DNA from 3 places in the Paenibacillus sp. MER 99-2 genome. Region 2 is predicted to be linked to each of the others. Evidence: riboswitches for the same ligand, from Rfam matches in the RefSeq annotation. Region 2 holds a riboswitch; each other region holds the start of a gene.
What was found. Region 2 has a riboswitch for cyclic di-AMP ahead of M3636_RS27700 (resuscitation-promoting factor). Riboswitches for the same ligand answer to the same signal wherever they lie in the genome.
Positions count from the first base shown of each region.

Region 1: it holds a riboswitch for cyclic di-AMP, as region 2 does, so the genes downstream of both, M3636_RS11180 (hypothetical protein) here and M3636_RS27700 (resuscitation-promoting factor) in region 2, are expected to answer to the same signal.
Region 3: it holds a riboswitch for cyclic di-AMP, as region 2 does, so the genes downstream of both, M3636_RS05895 (3D domain-containing protein) here and M3636_RS27700 (resuscitation-promoting factor) in region 2, are expected to answer to the same signal.

Region 1 is NZ_JAMAUZ010000002.1:85,672-88,937, forward strand. It holds gene M3636_RS11175 (glutathione peroxidase) at 62-538, opposite strand; cyclic di-AMP (ydaO/yuaA leader) riboswitch at 932-1,108, shown strand; gene M3636_RS11180 (hypothetical protein) at 1,224-1,622, shown strand; gene M3636_RS11185 (HAD family hydrolase) at 1,804-2,487, shown strand; gene M3636_RS11190 (Nramp family divalent metal transporter) at 2,619-3,266, opposite strand, start outside.
Region 2 is NZ_JAMAUZ010000013.1:51,278-54,543, reverse strand. It holds gene M3636_RS27705 (TatD family hydrolase) at 1-523, shown strand, start outside; cyclic di-AMP (ydaO/yuaA leader) riboswitch at 764-1,018, shown strand; gene M3636_RS27700 (resuscitation-promoting factor) at 1,291-2,490, shown strand; gene rnmV (ribonuclease M5) at 2,648-3,193, shown strand; gene rsmA (16S rRNA (adenine(1518)-N(6)/adenine(1519)-N(6))-dimethyltransferase RsmA) at 3,199-3,266, shown strand, end outside.
Region 3 is NZ_JAMAUZ010000001.1:1,295,964-1,299,229, forward strand. It holds gene M3636_RS05885 (ABC transporter substrate-binding protein/permease) at 1-744, shown strand, start outside; gene M3636_RS05890 (amino acid ABC transporter ATP-binding protein) at 731-1,453, shown strand; cyclic di-AMP (ydaO/yuaA leader) riboswitch at 1,849-2,043, shown strand; gene M3636_RS05895 (3D domain-containing protein) at 2,046-2,720, shown strand; gene M3636_RS05900 (polysaccharide deacetylase family protein) at 2,902-3,266, opposite strand, start outside.

The sequences.
Region 1 (3,266 bases), on a different contig from region 2:
CAACTGGAAAATTCCTGCTTAGCGCTGGGGTCTCCGGTTAGGTGGCAGTTGGTTGTTCAATTTATTTCAATAATTTCTCGATGTCAGCTTCAATCTGATCAGGGGTGGTTTTGGGTGCGTAACGCTTCACGACACGTCCTTCCTGATCCACGAGGAATTTAGTGAAATTCCATTTGATTGCTTTGGAGCCGAGTAGGCCTGGAGCTTCTTTGGTGAGATGTTGGAATAGGGGGTGAGCGTTTGACCCGTTGACATCGATCTTCTCGAACATAGGAAAGCTTACACCATAGTTCATTTGGCAGAACTCAGCAATATCATCGGATGAACCCTTTTCCTGTGCAAACTGATTGCTCGGGAATCCGAGGACTTCAAAATTGCGGTCTTTGAATTTATTGTACAGCTCTTGCAGTCCTTCGAATTGTGGTGTCAATCCACACTTACTAGCAGTATTCACAATAAGCAGCACTTTGTTCCGGTATTGAGACATTTCTTGTTCTTGGCCTCGAAGGGTATTAACTTTGTATTCATAAACGGTCATGAAAATCGCCTCCAGTATCAAAATAAATGATTCCTTTTTCGTATATACCTATTATATTGGTTACAATTAAATAATGCAAAACTAATATTGGATAATTATAGTTCTGGTGCATTTAGGAGCTTGAATCGCTCTCCATAGGGCCGAATAGGTAGGTGATTTCTGTGATCACGAGAATTAGAGAGTTTCAAGGAGATGGATGAAGCAAACATATGTTGTAAGCGATATCATTGGGTTGAAACGGCATAAATCCGTCGATTCGGTGATCTGTGTACACTTTACATCAACATGACCTCGGTGTATGATTCATATCGTAATTTCTAATTTAATTTCTATTGTACATGAAAAAACGAAACAAACGATAATATCGATCTAATCAGTCATGATGTAAGAACGATGTTTTAATCGCTGAGTTTCCATTCATTCATGGGTGGAAAACGGGGGAACCAAAAGGATGCGCTGTTCTAGGGCAGTATGGATCCATGGGGTGAATTTTCCGGTAACAGCCGGAAATAGGGCGACTCTCGCGCCCGAATCCGTCAGCTAACCTCGTAAGCGTTAAAGGGAGAGGCAACAAGCCGTACGCTGGTTCATGGTGTTTTTGCCATGGATTCTTTAAGAAGCGTCCGGGAGGCCTTGGTCCCCCACGCTTCTTTTTTGTTGTCTTTTCACGCCAAGGGAGGAACGAATGATGGATAATGAGATGATTCTAGTGACTGCTCCGAATGAAGCGGGGCGTAAATTTATCAAACTGTTGATGTACAAAAAAATGCCGTTTGCCGTTCTGACCAACAGTGCAGGGGAAGAAAGGAAACTCCGGAAATTCGGGGTAGAGCATGTCATTCGCATGAATACAGCTGCGGCTGAAAAATGGTTTTTACCTCAGAGCAGTGTAGGTAATGTTTTTATTTTCGAGAATAGTCTGAACTTGACCTGTCGTTATTTGCAGATCTGTCGTTCGTGGACATCTAAGTCACTGTGTGTGATTACTGAACAGAGCCATCCAAAAGGAATTTATCGAGGCATGGGTGCCGATCGGATTGTCTATTCATTAAATGGAGAAGTGGGTTTCCTACTTAACGGTTGATGTTGCAACCGATAATTGCTCCCTTGTTAGGTGCCTGATATAATTGAAATATTAGATCATTAAACTTATGAACAAATGGTAAACGGAATTTTGAGGAGACTCATGCATGAAGTGGGTCTTCTTTTTTTATTGTTCAGGGGATGCAGCAAGAGTTTCCCGTAGCTGACAAGGAGGAATAGATGTGCCGGATGTACGTGGGTTAAGATGGTTGTTCTTCGATGTAGGAGATACGCTAGTAGACGAATGGGAGCCTGTAGACGATATTATCGGTCAGTTTGTGAGAGAAGCCTGTGCGCTTGGATATCCGGTGCAGATCGAGACTGTGCGGGAGATATTTGTCACCTGTTACCGAAACTATGAGGCGTGGCCAATGAAAGTGGCGATACGCACGTTGATTAGCGATGAACAGCATAGAGAGCAGATTCAGGCTAAATTGAAGTTTCGCAAAGAGCTTGAGCAGCCCTATGCGTGCGCAGGTTCAGTGCTCAAATCACTGTCACGGTATTATCGCATTGGCATCATTGCTAATCAGAGTCCGGGCACGGAGGAACGGTTAGAGCGTTATGGATTGCGTAAGTATGTGAATGTGCTTGCCTGCTCGGCTGAAGAAGGAGTGTCCAAGCCTGATCGTGAACTGTATGCGGTGGCATTGAAGCAGGCAGGGTGCAGGCCTGAGGAAGCGGTTATGATCGGAGATCGCATTGATAATGACATCGTTCCGGCGAAGAAGCTTGGAATGCTAACGATACGCATTTTACAGGGGTATGGACGGTTCCAGCCTGAGCTTGAAGATCAGGATCACCCGGATTGGACAATTGATAATCTAGAGCAGCTTCTTCCTTTACTTTTACCAGATCAAGATTAGGAGATATATACTCCAAAATACTCTTCGTTGCTGATGACCCTACTGGAGCATATAGTTCTGGAAAAGGATAAATAAGAGCCGACCCATTTCAAGTGAACATTTCACTTGCATGAGTCGGCTCTTTATTTACATTAGAACAGTGCTATGGTCTGAATAATGAGGTACACATTCAGGACAACGATGACTGCAGCGATGATCCATGACGTGATTTTTAACCAAAGTTTGTTCGCGAATGCACCCATACTCTTCTTGTCACTCGTAAACATGACCAGCGGAATAACCGCAAAAGGAAGCTGTAAGGAAAGTACAACTTGGCTTAGGATCAACAGTTCCTCTGTTCCGTGCTCTCCTGCAATAGCGGTAACAATGACGGCAGGAATGATTGCAATCAGGCGAGTGACCAGACGTCGCAACCATGCAGGGATTCGAATGTTAAGGAACCCTTCCATAACAATCTGTCCAGCGAGAGTACCGGTAAGTGTCGAGTTCTGACCAGATGCCAACAGGGCAACGCCGAAGAGAACACTTGCAACAGTGGTGCCAAGCAGAGGTGTGAGCAGATGGTAAGCATCTGCAATCTCGGCAACCTGTGTCATACCGGCACTGTGGAATACTGCCGCAGATACGATCAAGATCGCTGCGTTGATGAACAGCGCGAGTGTAAGTGCAATCGTAGAATCCATGGTTGTATAACGAATAGCTTCTTTTTTACCCTGTGGTGTCTGTTCAATCTGACGTGTCTGCACAATGGAGGAATGCAGATACAAGTTATGCGGCAT
Region 2 (3,266 bases):
CAAGCATGAAAAAGTCGTGGCGATTGGCGAGATTGGTTTAGATTATCATTGGGATACGTCACCAAAGGATGTACAGCAGCGTGTGCTTCGACAGCAGATTGGACTAGCTCGTGAGTTGAACATGCCCATCGTCATTCATAATCGGGATGCACATGAGGACATTGTAAAAATTTTGCGAGAAGAAAAGGCTGGAGACGTTGGCGGAGTAATGCACTCCTTCTCAGGTAGCTGGGAAACCGCGAAACTATGTCTTGATCTAGGATTTCACCTCTCATTCGGAGGGCCAATTACGTTCAAAAATGCGAAGCAACCCAAAGAGGTACTGGAGAAGGTTCCGATGGATCGATTTTTCCTTGAAACAGATGCTCCTTATCTGACTCCACATCCATTTCGTGGTAAACGAAATGAGACAGCGCATGTACGTCTGGTTGCAGAAGCAGCTGCGGAAATTAAAGGCATTTCGCTAGAGGAAATTGCCGCAATAACCACCAAAAATGCCATGGAACGATTTGGTATTCGTTAAAAAATGGAGCAAATGGGATGAAAAAGTGAGCTAGACGGAGGTAATTTGCTTTTTGATCCAAATAAATCAAGAATATTACAATATTTTAACCAAATATTTAGAAAAACGTACTTGAACAACGCTTTACAACATGCATCGAAACAGGATATCATCTTTTCAGTGAATTGTTGTGCGGAAAATTGGACAGATGTTCGGGGGATGAACAAAGGGACACTTTCCGATGAACAACATTACTTTCATGAATCAATCTCGCTGAGTCTCCGTTATCGGAGAGCGGGGGAACCAATAGGGCTTAAACATCGGTGAATATAGCCGGTGCGCATCGTTCGCTGACCTAAAAGCAGCGGAATGATCTGCGAAGCCACTATTTGATTTCTTCTTTGGGTCTCGGGGTGAATTCAAGGGCGTCCGCCATGAGCGGGTGACCGGAGATAGGGCGGCTCTCTTTCGCCCGAACCCGACAGCTAACCTCGCAAGCGGAAAAAGAGAGGCAACCTCGTGCATGAATTTCCGATATTCAAAATCATTCGGAAGCCACGAAAGAGTCCTCTTACACTCTTTCTTTGGCTTTTTTTGTTTTTGAATAAAAGAAATACTGTCATCATACGGTAAGTATTCAGGAGGATGACATCATGTTGCGAAGATTGATTCATGGTGCAGAACCGGCTAGGTTGGTCTAACCCGTGTTCTGTAGAAAATCAGGTATAGTCGCGTCAAAGACATCATGCATTACTCTAGACGGCGAGGCTATGAAGGAGGACGGAGAAGTGGGCACATTCCAAACAGAAGAGACCCATGAGTCACGATCATCCAGTAAGTCTTTCGCGTTACGGTGGAAGCATGAGAACATGCGTCAAATGGCATTGATCGCGATATTCTCAATTGCGCTTACAATCATGATCTTGTTAGTCGTTTATGGTCAGGCCGGGAAACAAATTTCGCTGGTTATCGATGGCAAAGCTCAGGCGGTAGAGACTCGTACAGGAATGCTTCAAGAATTGTTAGAGGAGCAGTCAATCACAGTCAGCCCTCACGATCAGGTATCCATGCCCTTGAATGGGGCGATTGCAGATGGAGACCGCATCGTTATTGAGCGGGCCGTTCCAGTAAATATTACGGCAGACGGAGACACCAAGACTCTGTATACAACCGATGCATCGGTAGAAGAGGTAATTCAAAAGTCGGGTATTGAAATTGCAAGCGATGATAAAGTTTACCCTGCACTTGGAACTTCAATCAAAGAGGATATGAAAATCCGTGTAGTGCGTGTAACAAAGCGTACAGTTGATGTGGAGCAGCCCATCGCATTCAAAGTCATCAAAACGGCTGACCCTAGCTTGTACAAAGGTGACAACCGCGTCATCGTGAGTGGTAAAGAAGGTACACTCGTACAACATATTGAGAAAGTGTTCCAAGATGGAGAATTAGTCTCCAAGAAAATGGTAGGCAAGTCGGTATCGACCAATCGCGTAGATAAGGTCATCGCTGTCGGAACCAAAGCTAAACCTGCACCTGTCGTGAAGGAGCCTGAGATCCAGACGGTATCGGCTAGCACTTCGAAGACAAAAACAGCAACAAAAACGGCATCATCGAACTCGGATAAATCTTCTGCCTCGGGCAGCAAAGTTATTACCGTTTCAGGTACTTCTTTTAAGTATTCTAAAGTCCTCAAAAATGTGTCTATGACGGCATATTCTTCTGAAGAGCCTGGCATTGGCACCAAAACAGCCTCCGGTACTCGGGTAACAGAAGGTCGCACTATTGCGGTGGATCCGAAAGTCATTCCCATCGGATGGTGGGTATACATTGAAGGTCTTGGCTTCCGTCGTGCCGAAGATACGGGCGGAGCTATTAAAGGTAATAAGATTGACGTATATTATGACAGTGTGAAGCATGCCATTAACTTCGGACGTAAAAAAGGTAAAACGGTCTATGTGATCGGTCCGGTGAAGCCGGAAGCAAACTAAAATCGTTTTACTTTGAAATGGGAATGCTATAAAATATAAGGCATGAATGATTCATGCGGAATATGCGGCGGGAGGGTCTGAATTCAGTCTCGCCCGCCGTTTGCCAGAGAAGAGGGATATTCCTCTTCTTTTTGCGTTAGAAAGGAAGAATTGGAACATGATAAAAGAAGTGATCGTGGTTGAAGGACGTGACGATACGGTGGCGATAAGGCGCGCCGTTCAGGCGGATACCATTGAAACAGGCGGCTCAGCCATTAATCAGCGGATTCTAAAGCGCATTGCACTTGCTCAGGAGCGAAGAGGTGTCATTGTCCTGACCGATCCAGATCATGCTGGCGAGCGGATACGGAAAATTATTGCCAATAAGGTACCAGGTTGTAAGCACGCCTTCATTCCTGAGGCTGACGCAACGCGCAAAGGAGATATCGGGGTCGAGAACGCTTCGCCAGAAGCTATTCGCCATGCCTTAGCACGTGTGCATACGTCCTATGAAGGAGCACCGAGTCTGATTGATTGGGAGGATCTGATCGCTGCTGGACTCATTGTGCATCCCCAGGCTGCCGCACGTCGCATGGAGATGGGGAATATACTCGGCATCGGATATTGTAACGGGAAGCAGTTTCACAAGCGGCTAAGTGTGTTTCAGATCACCCGAGAAGAATTCTCTGCCGCATTATCGCAAATCGAATGTGAAGGATTGTGAAGTAAATGAAGGGTATGGAAGAGACGTTGGAGATTGCAACACCCAAGCGAACCAAAGAGATTATCCAGAAGCA
Region 3 (3,266 bases), on a different contig from region 2:
ACGTTGGAACGTCTTAAGAGCGAAAATAGAATTGAAGAAATGGTAACGGAAGCAAGCCAATTGATGGCGGGTAAAGATACCAAAAATATTTTCCAAGTATTCTGGGAATACAAAAGCTTCTACGCTACAGGTATAGGTTACACCCTCTTGTTATCTGCACTCGGTGTATTATTCGGGGTAATCATCGGTTTGATTATCTGTATGTTCCGGATGCATGATATGGCTATTCTGCGTTGGATCGGTACAGCGTATGTTGAACTTATTCGCGGTACGCCAATGCTGGTGCAATTGATGATCATCTACTATGGATTGTCTTTAACCTTTGGAATTAACTTCTCAGCGCTACAAGCCGGTGTAATTACACTTTCCATTAATAGTGGTGCTTACCTTGCGGAGATATTCCGTGCAGGTGTTCAAGGTGTGGATCGTGGTCAATTAGAAGCTGCTCGTTCACTTGGAATGGGTAGAGGTGCAGCGATGCGCTACATTATATTGCCACAAGCGTTCAAGGCTGTCTTGCCTGCAATTGGTAATGAGTTCGTAACGATTATTAAAGAGTCCTCCATTATCTCAGTGATTGGTATGGTCGACATTATGTATCAGGCAAGTGTGGTCAAAAATATTACGTACCAAGGAATGAATCCATTCCTTATTGCAGCAGCCATTTATTTTGTAATGACCTTCATATTGTCCAAGCTGCTGGGACGACTGGAAAGGAAGTTGAATGCAAGTGATCGACGTTAGTCAATTATATAAATCCTATGGAAAAAATGAAGTGTTAAAGGGCATAGATGTAACCATTGGCAAAGGCGAGGTTGTCGTTGTCATCGGACCGTCAGGTTCGGGTAAAAGTACGTTTTTGCGTTGTCTGAACCTGCTTGAGCAGCCGACGTCAGGCGAGATCCTATTCGAAGGTGTCTCAATTACAGAACCGAAGCATAACATCAATGCTACGCGTGAGAAGATGGGGATGGTGTTTCAGCATTTCAACTTATTTCCTCACAAAACGATCCAGCAAAACATCACGATTGCTCCAATCAAAGTAAAGAAACAATCTGTGCAGGAAGCAGATCAGATTGCCGCAGGTTTGCTTAAAACGGTTGGGTTGTCTGACAAAAAAGATGCTTACCCTAACCAGTTGTCCGGTGGACAAAAACAACGTATTGCGATTGCGAGAGCACTCGCGATGCAGCCACACGTAATGTTATTTGACGAGCCAACTTCAGCACTCGATCCAGAGATGGTTGGAGAGGTGCTTGATGTCATGAAACGTTTAGCAGAGAATGGGATGACGATGGTCATTGTAACACATGAGATGGGCTTCGCTCGTGAAGTAGGAGACCGGATTTTGTTTATGGATGGCGGCGTGATTATCGAGCAAGGAACACCTGATGAAGTGTTTGGTGCACCTAAAAATGCACGTACACGTGATTTTCTTGCCAAAGTGTTATAAGACCATGTTCTAAGCTGCGAAGGTATAAAGGTAGAAATGGAGTTGCGGAACGTAGGAAAAACTACGTGAGCAACGGACATTTCGGCTGAATTCCATATTCGACGTTGAGATGCCTCAGGGCATCCTTCGTAATCAAAAGCGGACTTTTTGAACCACCTTTTAAACTAAAAGTACAAAATGGCCTTGTCGACATCATCGTTGACAGGGCTGTTTTATTTGTTCTTTTGGGAGTCATAAGCGAGAAGATTTATGAAATGAAAGGTAACTTTTTTGTCATTTATTCGTTAGAAATAAGCTAATAAAGGTACGGAAAAAGCTCCTTTTATTAACCAAAATCTCGATAATGCAAACGTACTGGTAAGATTTACTACAACTTTAGGTTACAATATTGTGATATATTGTTCCTGCCGAAACTTCTGAGGAGGAAGTGCGGGGGATGTAACGATGCAGATACGACGATTGATGATCACGTACTGCTTGGGGTGAATTAGGGCGTACATAACGATAAAGTGCATGTGATTGAACCTATAGGGTGGTTTCCTCCATCCGAATCCGACAACTAACCTCGCAGGCATAATGAGGGAGGAAGACCATGTTTAACAAGAAACGTATTGCAAAAGCAGCAACAGCATTGCTGACAGCAGCTATGCTCATTCAGGCCGTTCCAGCTTACGCTGACTCTGTTCATGTGGCCAAAGAGGGGGATACTTTCTATACCTTATCCAAACAGTATGGTGTAGGTATGGAAGCACTCATTAAAGCAAATGCGAATATTTCACCTTATAACATCTATGGTGGGCTAAAAATTACTGTACCTGGACAAGCCAACACCGTCTCAGCGGCAGCCGCTCCAGCAGCCAAAGCAGAGGCTAAAACGATCACCACAGCGAGTCTGGACGTCAATGCAGACAGCAAAGTGGTCGAAGCATGGGGCAAAACTTTTGATTACAGTAAAACGATTGAAATGAAGGCAACTGCCTATTCAGCAGATCCATCGGAGAATGGCAAATGGGGTGCAGTGGACTACTTCGGTAATCCGCTTGAGCTGGGTACAATCGCTGTAGATCCAAGTGTGATCCCGCTGGGAACGAAAGTTCTTGTGACAGGTCACACACACCCAGGACTGCCGAAACAAGCGTTTGTAGCTACGGCGCGAGATACAGGTGGTGCGATCAAAGGCAAACGCGTTGATATTTTCATTCCTGGTAGTAAACAATCCGTGAGCACATTTGGTTTTCAGGATGTAGAGCTTTACATTTTAAAATAACATATGTACCAGTAATCTAGGCGTAATCAAAAAGGGTGTCTTCCATTCACAGTCTGATGTGAGTAGAGGACGCCCTTTTTTAGTTAAACCTTGGATCAGACGATGCAGATGCAGTTATTCATCATTTGTGTTTACCGAAAGTTCATTATCGAAGTGATCTTGCAAAACGTTAATACTTAATTCACTTACTCTTCGAGATGTTTAACATTTCGTCCAATGTTACAAGACTATACCCTCGACTTCGCAGTTCCTCAATGATTTCTGGTAACGCATCAATTGTACCTTGCAGATTAGAGCCTACTCCACCACCTGCATGTTGAAGAATGATTGACCCGGGTTTAACCGCGGATAAGATGTTCTGCTTCACTTTGTCTTTGGAAAGACCTTTCCAATCGAGTGAATCCACGTTCCAGTTCACAATGCTATACTGCTGCTTTTGAGCCCACTGGAGTTGTTTTTCATTAATGTCCCCGTAAGGCGGACGAATCATTTTTGGCGTGTACCCGGTCAGATTGCGAATGATATCCCCGGTATGTAAAATTTGTT